4 regions of the Kosakonia sp. SMBL-WEM22 genome follow, and region 4 is predicted to be linked to each of the others. Evidence: predicted binding sites of a transcription regulator. Region 4 holds the regulator's gene; each other region holds the start of a gene.

Evidence for each region. Region 4 encodes LexA, which represses DNA repair genes until DNA is damaged. Its sites were predicted from a motif close to TNCTGTATGTACATACAGNA; they were not measured.
Region 1: a site for LexA is predicted at 2,084-2,103, ahead of sbmC (DNA gyrase inhibitor SbmC). Genes of this name have one in related genera too.
Region 2: a site for LexA is predicted at 1,610-1,629, ahead of rmuC (DNA recombination protein RmuC). Genes of this name have one in related genera too.
Region 3: a site for LexA is predicted at 1,808-1,827, ahead of HF650_RS13830 (YebG family protein). Genes of this name have one in related genera too.

The regions. Positions count from the first base shown of each region.
Region 1 covers NZ_CP051488.1:3,125,491-3,129,773, forward strand. Annotated here, with positions in the region: gene HF650_RS15095 (DUF496 family protein) at 1-244, opposite strand, end outside; gene HF650_RS15100 (FUSC family protein) at 411-1,469, opposite strand; gene sbmC (DNA gyrase inhibitor SbmC) at 1,593-2,066, opposite strand; gene dacD (serine-type D-Ala-D-Ala carboxypeptidase DacD) at 2,188-3,348, opposite strand; gene sbcB (exodeoxyribonuclease I) at 3,558-4,283, shown strand, end outside.
Region 2 covers NZ_CP051488.1:4,806,678-4,810,960, forward strand. Annotated here, with positions in the region: gene ubiE (bifunctional demethylmenaquinone methyltransferase/2-methoxy-6-polyprenyl-1,4-benzoquinol methylase UbiE) at 1-49, opposite strand, end outside; gene rmuC (DNA recombination protein RmuC) at 116-1,573, opposite strand; gene udp (uridine phosphorylase) at 1,706-2,467, opposite strand; gene HF650_RS23205 (dienelactone hydrolase family protein) at 2,726-3,532, shown strand; gene HF650_RS23210 (ABC transporter ATP-binding protein) at 3,556-4,283, opposite strand, start outside.
Region 3 covers NZ_CP051488.1:2,895,113-2,899,395, forward strand. Annotated here, with positions in the region: gene ptrB (oligopeptidase B) at 1-206, opposite strand, end outside; gene HF650_RS13820 (tellurite resistance TerB family protein) at 285-950, opposite strand; gene yebF (protein YebF) at 1,045-1,347, opposite strand; gene HF650_RS13830 (YebG family protein) at 1,454-1,792, opposite strand; gene purT (formate-dependent phosphoribosylglycinamide formyltransferase) at 1,922-3,100, shown strand; gene kdgA (bifunctional 4-hydroxy-2-oxoglutarate aldolase/2-dehydro-3-deoxy-phosphogluconate aldolase) at 3,166-3,807, opposite strand; gene edd (phosphogluconate dehydratase) at 3,844-4,283, opposite strand, start outside.
Region 4 covers NZ_CP051488.1:4,695,969-4,700,251, forward strand. Annotated here, with positions in the region: gene dinF (MATE family efflux transporter DinF) at 23-1,357, opposite strand; gene lexA (transcriptional repressor LexA) at 1,438-2,052, opposite strand; gene HF650_RS22700 (diacylglycerol kinase) at 2,161-2,529, opposite strand; gene plsB (glycerol-3-phosphate 1-O-acyltransferase PlsB) at 2,662-4,283, shown strand, end outside.

The DNA.
Region 1 (4,283 bases), 1.6 Mb from region 4:
TGATGATGTAGTCATCCACGCGATCTTCGTAGTCGGTACGCATGCTGGCAATAATACCCTGAATGGCTTCAACGCTCATGCCCGGCTTGATGTAGTCGCTGAGGTTGTCCAGCAGCAGCACACGTTTCTGGTTATCACGGATCTTTTTCTCAACGTCCTGAATTTCGCGCTGCAGTTTGTTTTTGCGACGGAACAGACGCACAAATTCCAGAACGTCCTGGAATGAAGGCTTGGTTGTTTCCATTTTGACACCCCTGATTAATTGAGATTCGGATTCGTTAAGGCCATCACCTGAGAGGCAAACCTACCCAAAGCAGTGGCATATGACAATAAGTTTTCCTGCTGGCTATCATAACCGCAAATATAGCTGAATCGAAACAACCTGGCAGCCCGAGGCGATTATTAGCCGTTTATTTGCGCAGCGCCCGGCAGATCAAATGCGATAACAACTCCAGCTGGCGCGCCAGCTCCATGCTGAGCCAGACATAACCGTGAATCGAGGTTTCTGTCACCGCGTCGCCCTTATGTTCGCCAATCAACTGCCGCAGTTCAGCGACGATATCGTTAAGCTTTTCTGTGTTCGCCAGGATCGGCTGCGGGTTACCCTCATAGAGCGCGTGGGCGATGGTGAGCAGCGTCTGCTGCGTCATCTGCTGCGTCTCTTGCAGCGTGCTGGCGTTAATCATCACAAAATGGCTGGCACGCGAACTCCAGTGGGCGTTGATTTGCAACTCCAGCATACAAACCATATTGCGGCTGACGGTCTGGATCGCCTCGAATATCGCTTTCTGAATATGGGTCTCTTTGCAGGCGGGCGTAATCAGCCCGCGCATCTTCACCACATCGTTGAGGATTTTTTGCAGATGCTTTTCCAGCCGTGGCCGCTCCACCAGGTTGCGCGAGAAACCGCCCTGGTAGACGCGGTTAAAGGCCGTGACGTAATTCGCCATCTGGATGCGCCAGTGCAAAAAGGCGCGCTGCGGCCAGATGCCAGTAAAGAGCATGGCAAGGAGCGATCCGATAATCACATCGCCACCGCGCCACAGTGCCGTCTGCATATCGCCGCTTGGCCCCCCCACAACGACCGCAAGGGTGATCCCAATCAGCAGCGCCTGGTAAGGCTTTTTGCCGAGCGCCAGCCAACCGCAGAGAAACATAGCGGCGGCGCACCATAAAAGCATCAGCGGTAGTGAGTAGAGCTCCAGCTTTAACGCCACCAGCCCCAACAGCGCACCGAAAATGGTGCCGCCGATGCGCTCAAAGGCGCGCGGCACCACATTGCCCCAGAAGGAGATTGGCCCCATCAGCACCACCAGCGTAATCAACGGCCAGGTTCCCTCCGGGACATTAAGCAGGCGGATAAGTAAAAAGGTGAGGATAAACGCCAGCGCGATGCGCACGCCATGTACGACGCGGTAGTGGCGATAAAGTCGAATTTCAAAGGGGCTGAGGGATTTGTCGCGACGCACAGCCAGGCTCCGGGTTAAAAAGAGAGGCGCAATTGTAGCGGTATTTTTTCGCACCGATGCCCTGTCAGGACAAAAAAAGAGGCCGCCAGCATCACTCTCGCGGCCTTTTTGCCCCGCCCGCCTTTAGTGGGCGTTCGGCTCGACGGGGATATACATCTCAATGTCCCAGAAACCGTCGCGCTTACCGTCGTTGTGATAGATCTCAAAACAGGGCCCGGCGGCAATCTGCACCGAGCTGTCACCCAACAGCTCGTCGAAAAAGAGATTCCAGCTGCCTTCAAAATCTTCGTTGTGTACCCGCGCGCTCATCACCGCGTAGTGGCCGCCGGGAATGTCGGTGGTGATAACGCCGGCGCTGTTAACGGGCACCTGGAAATCGCGATCGACGGTGATGGCAACATCGCAGCGCAGCTTCTCCGGCGGCACTTCGTCCGGGTTATCGTAATAGACGCTGACCCACTCCAGCGGCTGGATCTGGTTATTCTCGACCCACAGTAGAAGCTGCTGAAAGCCCTGCTTCACCTTCTCTTCCCACGGACCCACCAGATGAAACCCGGCGATACGGCGCTGCTCTACCTGCTTAACGTTGTAGCCCATCGTGACCTCCTGCGCGTTACTGTTTGTCTGTACAGTATATCTTCCCGGCGACCATCAGGCTTGCCGCACGCGTCAATTATGCGAGCAGACTCGCAAGCCTGCCACTCTGCCCGCACGACGATCACCCTTTGTGGTGCAGGTAGTCACTCAGCCGGGAGAAGAGCCCGCCTTTGCCGACGCTCTCCAGCGTCACCAGCGGCATTCTGGCAATCACTTTATCGCGGTCATAAAGCTGGATCTCGCCAACGCGCTGGTGGGCGGCAAGCGGCGCTTCCAGCTCTTTGCTGTCCAGCACATATTTGGCTTTGATGTTTTGCAGCTCCGCTTTTGGCAGCACCAGCCAGCGATCCTCATTGGTGCCGACAGCAATCTGCTCTTTATCGCCGTACCAGACACGCTCGCTGCCCACTTTTTTACCGTTGCGCAGGATCTCAACCGTGTCGAAGTTCTGCTGGCCCCAGTGCAGCAGCTTGCGCGCCTGCTCTTCGCGCCCTTTTGGACTGTCCGCGCCCATGATCACCGCGATCAAACGGCGTTGACCATCCACGCTTGAGGCGATCAGATTAAAGCCCGCACCGGAGGTGTGGCCCGTCTTCAGTCCATCGACATTCAGGCTTTTATCCCACAGCAGCCCGTTGCGGTTTTGCTGTGTGATGCCGTTCCACGTCAGGCTCTTTTCGCTGTACATATGATAGAAATCCGGCTCGCCGTGAATAATGGCGCGCGATAACACCGCCAGATCGTAGGCCGAGCTGTGCTGCCCCGGCGCATCCAGGCCATGTACCGTCTCAAAGTGGGTGTCATGCAGGTTCAGCTTCTGTACATAGTCATTCATCATCGCCACAAACTGCGGCTGGCCGCCGGCAACGTGATCTGCCAGCGCCACGCAGGCGTCGTTCCCGGAGTCGACAATCAGACCGCGGCTTAGATCGCGCACCGTCAGGCGATCGCCCGGCTTAAGGAACATCAGCGACGAGCCGGCAAACACCGGGTTGCCCTGCGCCCAGGCATCTTTACCAACTGTCACAACGTCGTCGGCACTGATGCGATGGCTATCAATGGCGCGGTCGACGACATAGCCGGTCATCAATTTGGTGAGACTCGCCGGATTACGCTGCTGATGCTCATGCCCCGCAGTTAAGATTTGCCCGGTCGTGTAGTCCATCAAGACCCATGATCCGGCCTGCACTGCCGGGGGCTGAGGGGCAAATGGGAGGTCGTCGGCCTGAGCGCAATGGACGCTCACCGCCAACAATGAAGCAGCAAACAAACGGCGTTTCAATGAAATATCCTCAATACTTCGGAAAGGGGCGTCCTTTGTACGGAACTTCGTGTGTCGTTACCTGGCAAAATTGCAAAGAAATGTGACACAAATCATTTTTAAGCCCCTGTTTTTGCGTGTGACGCCGTAAGCTGGCACGGTTTTTCTTCGGCACATGGTCCACGATGGTTTACCATAGTCGGCATACTTTCTGACAGGATGAGCTTCTGGTGTCTGATTCCCCGGCAACCCCGACATTTCTTTTTCACGATTACGAGACCTTCGGAACCAGCCCCGCGCTGGATCGCCCGGCGCAGTTCGCCGCGCTGCGCACCGATGCCGATTTCACGACTATCGGCGAGCCGGAAGTCTTCTACTGCAAACCCGCCGATGACTACCTTCCACAGCCTGAAGCGGTGCTGATCACCGGCATTACCCCGCAGGTGGCGCGCGCCAGAGGTGACAACGAAGCGGCGTTTGCGAAACGCATACACGACCTCTTTACCGTGCCGAATACCTGCGTGGTGGGTTACAACAATGTCCGTTTTGATGATGAAGTGACGCGCAATATTTTTTACCGCAACTTCTACGATCCCTACGCCTGGAGCTGGCAAAACCACAACTCCCGCTGGGATCTGCTGGACGTGATGCGCGCTTGCTACGCCCTGCGCCCGGAGGGGATCAACTGGCCGGAGAATGAAGAGGGTCTGCCGAGTTTCCGCCTTGAGCACCTGACCAAAGCGAACGGTATCGAGCACAGTAATGCCCACGACGCGATGGCGGATGTCTATGCCACCATCGCCATGGCGCAGCTGGTAAAAGCGAAGCAGCCGAAGCTGTTTGCCTATCTCTATAGCCATCGCAGTAAGCAGAAGCTGGCGACCTTGATTGATGTGCCGCAGATGAAACCGCTGGTGCATGTCTCTGGTATGTTTGGCGCGGCGCGCGGCAACACC
Region 2 (4,283 bases), 110 kb from region 4:
CGACGGTCTGAAAACCAAAGTGTGTTGTCTCTTTTGAATCTTCCGCCATCTTAGTGCCTGCTATTTAAGGATTTGTTGATGAAGTGTATCAGATTGGACGCGATTGCCCTACGTTTCAACCGCCCGACGAGGCCTTCGCCGCAGCTTCTTCGCCCGACGTGGCCATATCTAATCCATTGTCTTGATTATGATCGTTAAACGCATCTTGTCCTGCCCGCAGACGAAATTCTTCGTCTTGCTCCTGCGCCTGTGCGGCCAGTTCCGGATTAATCTCGCGCTTGATCTCGACGCCAAGGCCACGAAATGCCTCAGTTTGCGCAAGCAGGTTGCCGCGCCCTGAGCTGAGTTTTTTCATCGCCTGGCGGTAGTTATCCTGCGCCTTCTCCAGGCTCTGGCCAATCGCGGTCATATCGTCAACAAAGAGGCGCATTTTGTCATACAGCCGGCTCGCCCGCTCTGCGATCTGCTGGGCGTTGCGGCTCTGGTGTTCGTAACGCCACAGGTTGGCAATGGTGCGCAGCGCGACCAGCAGCGTGGTCGGGCTGACCAACATAATGTTGTTTTTTAGCGCCTCGGTAATCAGCTCTGGCTGCCTGTCGAGGGCGATTAAGAAGGCGGGTTCCACCGGGATAAACATCAGGACGTAATCCAGGCTGCGCAGGCCGGAGAGCTGCTGATAATCTTTCCTTCCCAGCAGGCGAATGTGGCCACGCACGGAGGTGATGTGCTCCTGCAGCGCCGCTTCGCGGGAAAACTCATCCTCGGCGTTAAAGTAGCGCTCATAAGCCACCAGCGTCATTTTTGCATCGATCACCACGTCTTTGCCCTGCGGCAGGCGCACAATAACGTCCGGCTGCATGCGCGCGCGGCTCTCGTTCTCCATGCTAACTTGGGTCTCATACTCATGCCCTTCGCGCAGGCCGGAGGCTTCAAGCACGCGGGTCAGCACCACTTCACCCCAGTTCCCCTGGGTTTTGTTATCGCCTTTCAGCGCGCGGGTGAGGTTGATGGCTTCCTGCGCCATCTGGGCATTCAGCTGCTGGAGGTTGCGGATCTCATGGGCCAGAGTGTGCCGTTCGCGCGCCTCCTGTCCGAAGCTCTCCTGCACCTGGCGGCGAAAGCCGTCGAGCTGTTCGCGTAGCGGGGTGAGTAAGCCGTTAAGGCTCTGGCGGTTCTGTTCGTCAACGCGACGGTTGCTCTGCTCGAAAATACGGTTAGCGAGGTTTTCAAACTGCTCGCTCAGACGCTGCTCGCTGCTGTGCATCTGGCGCAGTTTCTCTTCTGCATGCAGTTGGGTAGATTCAAGCCGGGTGGTGACTTCACGCAGATCCGCTTCCAGCGAGCTGTTGATGTGTTGCAGGCTGCGCAGTTCGTTATTCAGCAGCTCGCACTCTTCGCGCCAGTGGCTATTCTGGGCAATCTGCTGGCGGGCGGCGCTCAGTTCACTGAAGACATCGCGCTGCTCGGCGAGCAGCTCCGCCTGCTGTTGCGCACCGCGCCAGCTTGCGGCCAGCCAGCCGACCAGTAACCCTGCCAGCGCCACGGCTGCCAGTACGATGATTGAACTCTCCATTCCGCTCCCTCTTCATCACTCACTCCGTCGGGATTGTGCTGTATAAACGTCCAGTTTGGAAGGGCTTTTCTGCGAGGCATTACGCATATAAAAAAGGCCGAACGCGTCGGCCTTGTAAATCTGGAAGCGGGATTACAGAAGTCGACGTGCAGCATCGACCACAATTTTCACCGCGTGGCTTTCAGTCTTCTTCATGGTTTCGGCGTTGGGGATCTCCTGCTGGGTGCGGTTAACGATCACCCCGGCAACCATCCCGGCGCGCAGCCCCTGGCTTGCACACATGGTCAGCAGCGTCGCGGACTCCATTTCATAGTTCATTACGCCCATTGACTGCCACTCTTCCATCGAGCCTTTAAAGCTTTTCACTACGCGGCCGGAGAAGGTGTCGTAACGCTCCTGGCCCGGGTAGAAGGTGTCAGACGAGGCGGTCACGCCGATATGTTTAGTCGCGCCAATCGCATCGGCCGCAGCCACCAGCGCCGTGGTGCACTCAAAGTCAGCCACCGCCGGGAACTCCATCGGGGCAAAGTGCAGGCTGGCACCGTCAAGACGCACGGAGGCAGTGGTGATCAGCACGTCGCCGACGTTGATATGCGGCTGGATCGCGCCGGTGGTACCGACGCGCAGGAAGGTGCGGATGCCCAGCTGCGCCAGCTCTTCAACAGCGATGGAAGTAGAAGGACCGCCGATACCGGTAGAACAGATGATCACTGCTTTGCCATCCAGCTCGGCGCGCCAGCTGGTGAATTCGCGGTGAGAGGCCAGCTTGACCGGCTTATCCATCAGCGCGGCGATCTTTTCCACTCGCTCCGGATCGCCAGGGACGATGGCCAGGGTAGCCCCTTGTAAATCGTTTTTAGTGAGGCCGAGGTGAAAAACATCAGACTTGGACATAACAGACTCCTCTGTGGTCGGTATTATCGGGGGGAGGTAAAACGGTACTTTACAGAAGCCACGCGCTTGTTTTCGTGACTGCTGTCACCATGAATGAAATTGATTGCAATCAATTTCCATAAAATAGTGATGCGCGTCACACTATCACGTTATGCCCGCTAACTCAGCAGCAAAGATAGCCTGCGCACGGCGATTGCGCATGGCCTGGTCTTCATGACTATAGTTAGGAGAGCGCTAATAAAGGGTAGGGAGAATCTCATGACCACCACCAAACAGCCGGGCTTTGCGCCGGCGGCTTCACCGCTTGCGTCAACCACGGTTCATACGCCGGAAGAGAGGCTGATCGCAGGCGAAACCTCCATTCCAACGCAGGGCGACACCATGCCCGCGTATCACGCCCGGCCAAAAGATGCCGAAGGCCCGCTGCCGATTGTGATCGTCGTGCAGGAGATTTTTGGCGTCCATGAACATATTCGCGACCTCTGCCGCCGGCTGGCGCTGGAGGGGTATCTTGCCGTCGCGCCGGAGCTCTATTTCCGCCAGGGCGATCCGGATGATTTTGCCGACGTTCCCACGCTCTTAAGCGGGCTGGTCAGCAAAGTGCCGGATGCGCAGGTGCTGGCCGATCTCGACCACGTCGCCAACTGGGCGGCGCGCAACGGCGGAGACGCCCATCAACTGCTGGTGACCGGCTTCTGCTGGGGCGGTCGCATTGCGTGGCTCTACGCGGCGCACAACCCGCAGTTGAAAGCGGCGGTGGCCTGGTACGGTAAGCTGACGGGCGAAAAAACCTTAAACTCACCGAAACACCCGGTCGATATCGCCACCGATCTGACCGCGCCGGTGCTCGGCCTCTATGGCGCGCAGGATACCGGTATTTCGCAGGAGAGCGTGGAGACGATGCGCCAGGCGCTGCGGGCGGCGAATGCCAATGCGGAGATCATCGTCTATCCCGAGGCGGGCCACGCGTTCAATGCCGATTACCGCCCGAGCTACCATGCGGAATCTGCCGCCGATGGCTGGCAGCGCATGCTGGCGTGGTTTGCGCAGTACGCGAAAAAGTAGTTTTCTCGCACGGAGGCGGCGCGCTATGCCGCCTCCAGCTTCCAGCCCTGCAATAAACGCACGCAGACCGACTGCTGCGGTTGCAGCGCGGCGTGGTGAAACGCCGTCAGCCCCTGCCCGTCCGCTAAACGTAGCGCCAGCAAATAGCGCTCGCCCTGATAGATACAGCTCTCCACCTGCGCGCTTAATCCCTCCCCGGCAATCTGCACATGCTCCGGACGCACCAGCACCGGCTGTTGCGCGCCGTAACTGCCCTGAGACAAGCCGTGATGCAGCGAGGCGCTATCCAGCTGTTGATCTCCGGCGGGCGTCGCCAGCGTGAGTACGCTGCCCTTGCCGATAAAGCGCGCGACCCAGCCGCTTTTTGGCTGCTGGTAGAGCTCTTGCGGTGCCCCCCACTGCATCAGCTCTCCCTGATGGAGCACCGCAATATGGCTCGCCAGCGCCATCGCTTCCGCCTGATCGTGGGTGACATAGACAAAGGTGGCCCCGGTGCGGCGATGAAACTCCCGGAACGTCTGCTCCATGGTGGCGCGCAGGTGTCTGTCGAGATTGGCTAATGGCTCATCCAGCAGCACCACTTGCGGTTCAGAGACCAGACAGCGCGCCAGCGCAACACGCTGGCGCTGCCCGCCGCTCAGTTCGTGCGGCGCACGCCCGGCATACGCTCCCAGCTCAACCACATCCAGCGCTGCCATTAGCTGTTTTTGCCGCGCGGCACCGTTCACTTTGCGCAGCTTCAGCGGGTAGC
Region 3 (4,283 bases), 1.8 Mb from region 4:
ATGCGGGAGATGATCTCCTGCAGCAGGTCATCCTGCAGGGCCTGCTGAGAGGCCATCACCTCGCGCCCGTAATCGTTCTCCTGATGCAGATAATCAAGCACCACTGGCTGAGAGCGCGTGTCGTCCCGCAGCCAGTAGTAATTATCGACGCGTGTATCGCCATGAACAGTCATGGCGTGGGGGATCTGTTTTGCTTTCGGCAACATAGCACTTATCTTTTTTCTGTTTTCCATCCTATAAGGGTGGCAAAACAAACGCGCGTTGCAAGCGAAACGTTATAGCGCTCAGGCTGTAAGGGCGCGTTTTTGCTGCTGAAGATCCTGTTCGATGCCTTCGCGGACATCCTGCGGCACCTTCAGCGCATCGCCCAGCGCATTGAGATAGCTGCGCTCCATAAAGTGATCGATGTCGATAACCGCACAGCTGAGGAAGTAGAGCTCCAGTGCCTCCTCCTCATTTTTGACACCCTGCGCCAGCCACGCTGGATCGAGAGGCTGCTCCAGCGCTTTCGCCACCAGCTCACGCCCCTGGGTTTCGATGCCCGCTTCGCGCAGCTGCGCTTCGATTGCCGCCTGTTCCTGCTCATCAATATGGCCATCGCTCTTCGCCGCAAAGACCAGTGCCACAATCAGGCGCTCAGTGCGCACGTCCAGCGGCGATTGCTGCTGGCCAAACTGCGGCTCGTCCTGATGGGTTTCACGGATGCGATCTTTGTATTTGTTCCACAGCACCGTGCCGGCCACCGCCCCGCCACCAACCAACAGCGCGCCGGTACCATATTTGGTGAGCAGTTTGCGCGATGATTTGTTGGCAACCAGCAGACCGGCAAGGCCGCCCAGCGCACCCGGCACCAGAAGCTTATTTAAGCCCTGGCCCTCTGCGGAGGAAGAGGATGGCGATGCAGCGCTTTTCTGCCCCAGCAGCGACTGTAGTTGATTTAACCAGTTCATTTTTTTCCCTCGCTTAACATCTTTGTCAGACAAGAGTAAGCGAGGGGGATGTCAGGAAGTGTCTGTATCTGGAAAGAATAGGAAAAGTAGGGTGCTACGGCTGAGGTGTGTACGCCGCGCTGCCCGCCGGGCAGTCGACCCTGACGCGATAATGTATATCGGCGCTTTTACCGCGTACGGTGAGCGGCACCGTCCACTTGTCACCCTTGCCGGTCACCTCTTGCGGATTAACCCATACCACCGGATCCGCCTGACCAATTTTTTTCTGATCATCCGCCCAACGCACAATGCGGTTTTGCAGATAGTCGCGCTTAACGCTGGCGGCGATGCCCTCAGCGTTAAGCCCTTCACAGGAAGGAAATTTCACGACCTTCTCTGCGGCAGCGTTTGCCGCCATGCTGCCCGCCAGCAAAAACAGACCGGTTACTACCCCTGCTATTTTCATGCTTATCTCCTGGTTAATATCCATTCAAAGCATGGTACAAATTACTGGCGGTGCAAGATCAGGCGACTTTAGCCCGCTTGCTGGCGCTTTTAATATCAACCGCGTCAGAGGATTGATCTGCAGCGGCTTTTGCCGGGGAAGCGCCCTCTTCGCTCTCTGTTCCAGGCAGTTTGCCGGATTTCAGAATACCGTTGAGCGCATCTTTTTGCTCGGCGAGCCACATCGCCATGCGTTCACGGGTCTCCTCTTCCAGAGCTACCGGACCGGTGCCTAACCAGTCACCCAGCACTTCCGCCAGGTCGAGCATTTTATCGTAAGCATCGGCTTCCTTTTTGCTGGCAAAAGACATCTTTTCCTCACCTTCGCGAATGACTACGTATTTAACTTCTACCGCCATGATGCAGCCTCGTCTTACTGTGTATTTGTACAGTATAATAGCGCGATGAAAAAACCACCGCAAGTGAAAAAGACAGACGCAAACGTTTTCGTTATACTGCGCCCACTTTTTTTCTAATGGTACTTCGCTATGACTCTTTTAGGAACTGCGCTGCGTCCGGCAGCCACGCGTGTGATGTTGTTAGGCTCAGGCGAGCTGGGCAAAGAAGTGGCTATTGAATGTCAGCGGCTCGGTATCGAAGTCATTGCGGTTGACCGCTATGCTGACGCGCCAGCGATGCAGGTCGCGCACCGATCCCATGTGATTAACATGCTTGATGGCGAGGCGTTAAAAGCGCTGGTCGCTGTGGAGAAACCGCACTTTATTGTGCCGGAGATCGAAGCCATCGCCACCGATGCGCTAATTGAGCTGGAGGCCACCGGTCAACATGTGGTTCCCTGCGCGCGCGCCACAAAATTGACGATGAACCGCGAGGGGATCCGTCGCCTTGCAGCAGAGGAGCTGCGGTTACCCACCTCGGCCTACCGTTTTGCCGATAGCGAAGAGAGCTTCCGCCAGGCGGTAAGCGAAATTGGCCTGCCCTGCATCGTGAAACCGGTGATGAGCTCTTCAGGCAAAGGGCAGAGTTTCATTAAATCTATCGACCAGCTGGCAACGGCGTGGGCCTATGCACAAGAGGGTGGTCGCGCCGGTGCTGGCCGCGTCATTGTCGAAGGCGTGGTGAAGTTTGATTTTGAAATCACCCTGCTGACTATCAGCGCGGTAGACGGCGTCCACTTCTGCGCACCCGTGGGACACCGTCAGGAGGATGGCGATTATCGTGAATCGTGGCAGCCGCAGCAGATGTCCGCCACGGCGCTTGAGCGCGCCCGGCAGATTGCCCGTGAGGTGGTGCTGGCGCTGGGAGGACATGGTCTTTTCGGCGTTGAACTCTTTGTCTGTGGCGATGAGGTGATCTTCAGCGAAGTCTCGCCGCGCCCGCACGATACGGGAATGGTGACGCTGATATCGCAGGATCTCTCTGAGTTTGCCCTGCATGTACGCGCCTTTTTAGGCCTGCCGATTGGCGCGATCCGCCAGTACGGCCCGGCCGCCTCTGCGGTGATTTTGCCGCGTCTGCACAGCCAGAATGTCACCTTTGATAATCTGCACCACGCCGTTGATGCAGGCGTGCAGCTGCGTTTGTTCGGCAAGCCGGAGATTGAAGGATCGCGCCGTCTGGGCGTGGCGCTGGCCGTCGCAGAGAATGTTGAGAGTGCGGTCGCCCGCGCCGTGGCCTCAGCCAACGCGGTGCAGGTTAACGGATAAAAAAAGCCCGGTGCGCATAGTGCGTCCGGGCTTGTTATCAGGCGGGTGTGATACCCGCCTGCTGATTACAGCTTCGCACCCTCAACGGCTTCGCGTGCCAGTTTGGTGATGCGTTCGTAATCGCCTGCTTCCAGCGCGTCGGCCGGAACCAGCCACGAGCCGCCGATGCAGAGCACGCTTTTCAGCGCCAGGTAGTCACGGTAGTTCGCCGGAGAGATGCCGCCGGTCGGGCAGAAACGCACCTGCGAGAAGGGACCGGCAATGGCCTGCAGCGCTTTGGTGCCGCCATTCGCTTCCGCCGGGAAGAATTTAAACTCTTTCAGGCCGTAATCCATGCCCAGCATCAGCTCGGAAACGGTGCTGATACCTGGGATCAGCGGAATGGTGCCTTCGGTTGCCGCTTTCAACAGCGGCTCGGTCAGCCCGGGGCTGATAGCGAACTGCGCGCCCGCTTCGGTAACTTCCGCCAGCTGCTGCGGATTCAACACGGTGCCAGCGCCGATAATGGCTTCCGGGACCTCTTTGGCAATGGCGCGGATAGCGTCAATCGCGCATGCGGTGCGCAGCGTCACTTCCAGGACGCGAACGCCACCAGCAACCAGCGCTTTCGCCATCGGGACAGCGTGCTCCAGTTTGTTTACCACGATCACCGGTACAACCGGGCCGGTCTTCAGGATGGCTTCTGCACTTGTTTTCCAGTTTTTCATCAATCTTTTCTCTCGCCAGAATAAAATCTTGTCGTCTTAAAAAGTGATACAGGTTGCGCCCTGCTCTGCGCCGGAGAGCTTCTCTCGCAGCGCGCCGAACATTTCACGGCCTGTGCCCACGCGCATCGCGCTAAGGTCAGGAATATGCGGCTGACGTGCGGCAAGTTCGTTGTCAGCAACCAGCAGGGTCAACTCACCTGTCTGCCCGTTAACCCGGATAATGTCGCCATCACGCACTTTTGCCAGCAACCCACCATCATAAGCTTCGGGTGTCACATGGATTGCCGACGGCACTTTACCTGATGCCCCTGACAGCCGTCCATCGGTAACTAAGGCAATTTTGAAACGGCGGTCCAATAATACACCAAGTGGCGGCATCAGTTTATGTAATTCTGGCATACCATTGGCTTTCGGCCCCTGATGACGCACCACCACTACACAATCGCGATCCAGCAGACCTGCTTCAAAGGCCGGTA
Region 4 (4,283 bases):
CTCCTGGCGAAACCGCAGATCGTTATGCACCCTCAGCATTAGCGAACCAGCTGCCGTTGCGCCAGTGATGCCGCCAGATGAGCGCCAGTGTGATACCGCGTAGCGCGAGGAACACCGTAAGAGAGAGCCATAAACCGTGATTGCCAAGCAACGGCACCGTCAGCAGGGTCAGGCCAAAACCGGCAGCGGCAACCGCCATACTGTTACGCATTTCAGCCGCGCGCGTTGCGCCCACAAACATGCCGTCGAGCAAATAGCACCACACTCCCACCAGTGGCAGTACCACCTGCCAGATAAGATAGTGTCCGGCCACCGCCTGCAGTTCAGGAATGGAGGTCAACAGCGCAATAATCATGCTGCCCGCCAGCGCGTAGACAAGAGCAAACGCGAGCGCCACAAACCCTGCCTGACGACAGGCCGCACGCCAGACATGCAGCAGTTGGCTGCCATCGCGCGCGCCGTAAGCCTGCCCGGAGTGGGCCTCAACGGCATAGGCAAAGCCATCCAGCGCATAGGCGGTAAAGGTGAGAAACATCATCAGCACCGCGTTGGCAGCGACCGTTTCGCTGCCAACGCGCGCGCCCAACACGGTGATGGAGCCGAAACAGAGTTGCAGCAGCAGCGAGCGCAGCATGATATCGCGGTTGAGAGCCAACAAACGGCGAACGCCGCCGCGCCATGCGGATGTTAGCATTGAGAGCGAGATAGCCTGCCGGCGTAAGACCTGCCACACCATCAGCAAGCCGATAAAGAAGGTGACGTACTCCGCGATAACCGTGGCGAGTGCGGCGCCCTGCACATTCATATGCAGCCCCATCACCAGCCAGAGGTCGAGGAGGATGTTGAAGAGGTTACCCACCACCAATAATATCACCGGGGCGCGGGCATACTGGACGCCGAGCAGCCAGCCAAGCAGCACCATATTACCCAGCGAGGCTGGTGCACTAAGCCAGCGGATCTCAAGAAAGCGGCGCGCCTGCGCCAGCACCGCCTCGCTGCCGCCGGTAATGTGCAGCGCCAGGTCGATTAGCGGCGAGCGTAACAACGCGATGGCAGCACCCGCGCCGAGCGCCAGCAGCAGAGGCTGCACAAGCGCACGCGTCAGCGCTGAGGGATTTTTCGCACCGAATGCCTGGGCGGTCAGCCCGGTGGTGCTCATACGCAGAAACAGCAGCAGCATAAAGAGGAAGCTGGTTGCCGTTGCACCAATCGCCACGCCGCCGAGGTAGACGGGGCTATCCAGATGACCGATTACTGCCGTATCGACTAAGCCCAGCAGTGGAACGGTAATATTGGATAAAATCATCGGCAGCGCAAGCCGCCACAGAGCTTTGTCGGATGCGGTTAACAGCGCCATAGCGTGAACATCATTACATTAAAGAGGAGAAGCGTGGCGCTGCGGCGCGCAACGTGGCGCCACAGCAAAGAAAAGAGGCTTTACAGCCATTCACCGTTACGGATCACGCCGACCGCCAGCCCTTCAATGGTGAAGTTCTGTTTGCGCAAATCGACCACGATCGGCGAGAAGTCGCTGTTTTCTGCCAGCAGTTCAACGGTGTTGCCATGTTTTTTCAGGCGTTTCACCGTCACTTCATCTTCGATACGGGCAACGATAACCTGACCGTTACGCGCATCCTGCGTTTTATGTACCGCCAGCAGGTCGCCATCCATGATACCGATATCTTTCATCGACATCCCGCTAACGCGCAGCAGGAAGTCAGCATGGGGTTTAAAGAGATTTGGATCGACCTGATAGTGGCTTTCGATATGCTGCTGCGCCAGCAGCGGCTCACCCGCAGCGACGCGACCAATCAGCGGTAGACCGGCATCGTTTTCCTCTTCCAGCAGCAGGCGAAGACCGCGCGATGCGCCAGATACGATTTCGATCACCCCTTTGCGCGCCAGCGCTTTAAGGTGTTCTTCGGCTGCATTTGGGGAACGGAACCCCAATTGCTGTGCGATTTCCGCACGCGTCGGTGGCATACCGGTTTGGGTGATGCGATCGCGAATCAGATCGAACACCTCTTGCTGCCTGGCCGTTAATGCTTTCATCCCGCCCCCTGGGTGTATATACAGTTATGCTGTGAGTATATACAGTCAACGGCGATTTTGAAACCACATTTAAGCAAAAAACCAGAGCGTTATCGAATTATGGAAACGCTATCGAAAATGTGACCAAAGAAGCGAGATCCAGGTAAAGAGCGCCAGTAAAATTGTCATCAGCACCGCTGCCGAGCCCATATCCTTTGCCCGGCCGGAAAGCTCATGGAATTCAGGGCCGATACGGTCCACAACCGCTTCGATAGCGCTATTGAGGATTTCGACAATCATCACCAGCGTGACCGAGCCAATAAGCAGGACGCGAGTAATGACATCTATATCCAAAAATGCAGCAATAATAATAGCCACAACAACAGCTACGCCCTCCTGGCGAAAAGCAGCTTCATTGATCCAGGCTGCGCGTACACCTTTCCACGAATATCCTGCGGCTTTAATGATCCGGATAAAACCGGTGGTATTATTGGCCATGAAAAGAACCTTTTTAACTATTAAGCGTCAATGAGTAGTGGTACACGCAGCGGTACCACAGAAATTATGCGTGCTTTCTGATATTCTTGCGGCGCAATGGCACTATTAATAACCAGAGGCTTTACACCCTTTATGTCCGGCTGGCCACGAATTTACTACAAATTACTGAACTTACCATTAAGCGTGCTGGTAAAAAGTAAATCGATCCCCGCAGAACCTGCACAGGAACTGGGGCTCGACACATCACGACCTATTATGTATGTGCTGCCTTATAACTCAAAGGCAGACTTAATGACCTTGCGCGAGCAGTGCCTGGCGCATGAATTACCCGATCCCCTCGAACCACTGGAGATCGATGGCGCGCTGCTGCCACGCTATGTGTTCATTCACGGCGGCCCGCGCGTATTTACCTATTACACGCCGAAAGAAGAGTCGATAAAACTGTTCCATGACTACCTGGATTTACACCGTAGCCATCCCGATCTGGATGTGCAGATGGTGCCGGTATCAGTGATGTTCGGTCGCTCGCCAGGGCGTGAAAAGGGTGAAATCAATCCGCCGTTGCGCATGCTCAACGGTATTCAGAAATTCTTCGCTGTTTCGTGGCTTGGTCGCGACAGCTTTGTGCGCTTCTCCCCGCCCGTTTCGCTGCGCCGCATGGCGACCGAACACGGTACGGATAAGATCATCGCGCAAAAACTGGCTCGCGTGGCACGTATGCACTTCGCACGCCAGCGTCTGGCCGCTGTTGGCCCACGTCTGCCCGCGCGTCAGGATCTCTTCAATAAGCTCCTGTCGTCGAAAGCGATTGCCCGTGCGGTGGAAGATGAAGCACGCAGCAAAAAGATCTCCCATGATAAGGCGCAGCAAAACGCTATCGCGCTGATGGAAGAGATTGCCGCTAACTTCTCTTACGAGATGATTCGCCTGACTGACCGTATCCTCGGCTTTACGTGGAACCGGCTCTATCAGGGGATCAACGTGCACAACGCCGAGCGCGTTCGTCAGCTGGCGCATGAAGGCCACGAAATTGTCTATGTCCCCTGCCACCGCAGCCACATGGACTACCTGCTGCTCTCCTATGTGCTGTATCACCAGGGTCTGGTGCCGCCGCACATTGCAGCCGGGATCAACCTCAACTTCTGGCCCGCCGGTCCGGTTTTCCGCCGTCTTGGCGCCTTCTTTATTCGCCGTACTTTTAAAGGCAATAAGCTCTACTCGACGGTGTTCCGTGAATATTTAGGCGAGCTCTTCAGCCGCGGTTATTCGGTGGAATATTTCGTTGAGGGCGGCCGCTCGCGCACCGGGCGCCTGCTCGATCCGAAAACAGGCACCCTGTCGATGACCATTCAGGCGATGCTGCGCGGCGGTACGCGCCCCATCACGCTGGTACCAATCTATATCGGCTACGAGCATGTGATGGAGGTCGGTACCTACGCCAAAGAGCTACGCGGCGCGACGAAAGAGAAAGAGAGCCTGCTGCAGATGCTGCGCGGCCTCAGCAAACTGCGTAACCTCGGACAGGGCTATGTGAACTTCGGCGAGCCAATCCCGCTGATGAACTACCTGAACCACCATGTGCCGGAGTGGCGTGAGTCGATCGATCCGATTGAAGCGATCCGTCCGGCATGGCTGACGCCGACGGTTAATAGCATCGCTGCCGATCTGATGGTTCGCATCAACAATGCCGGTGCGGCAAACGCCATGAACCTCTGCTGTACGGCGCTGCTGGCTTCACGCCAGCGCTCGCTGAC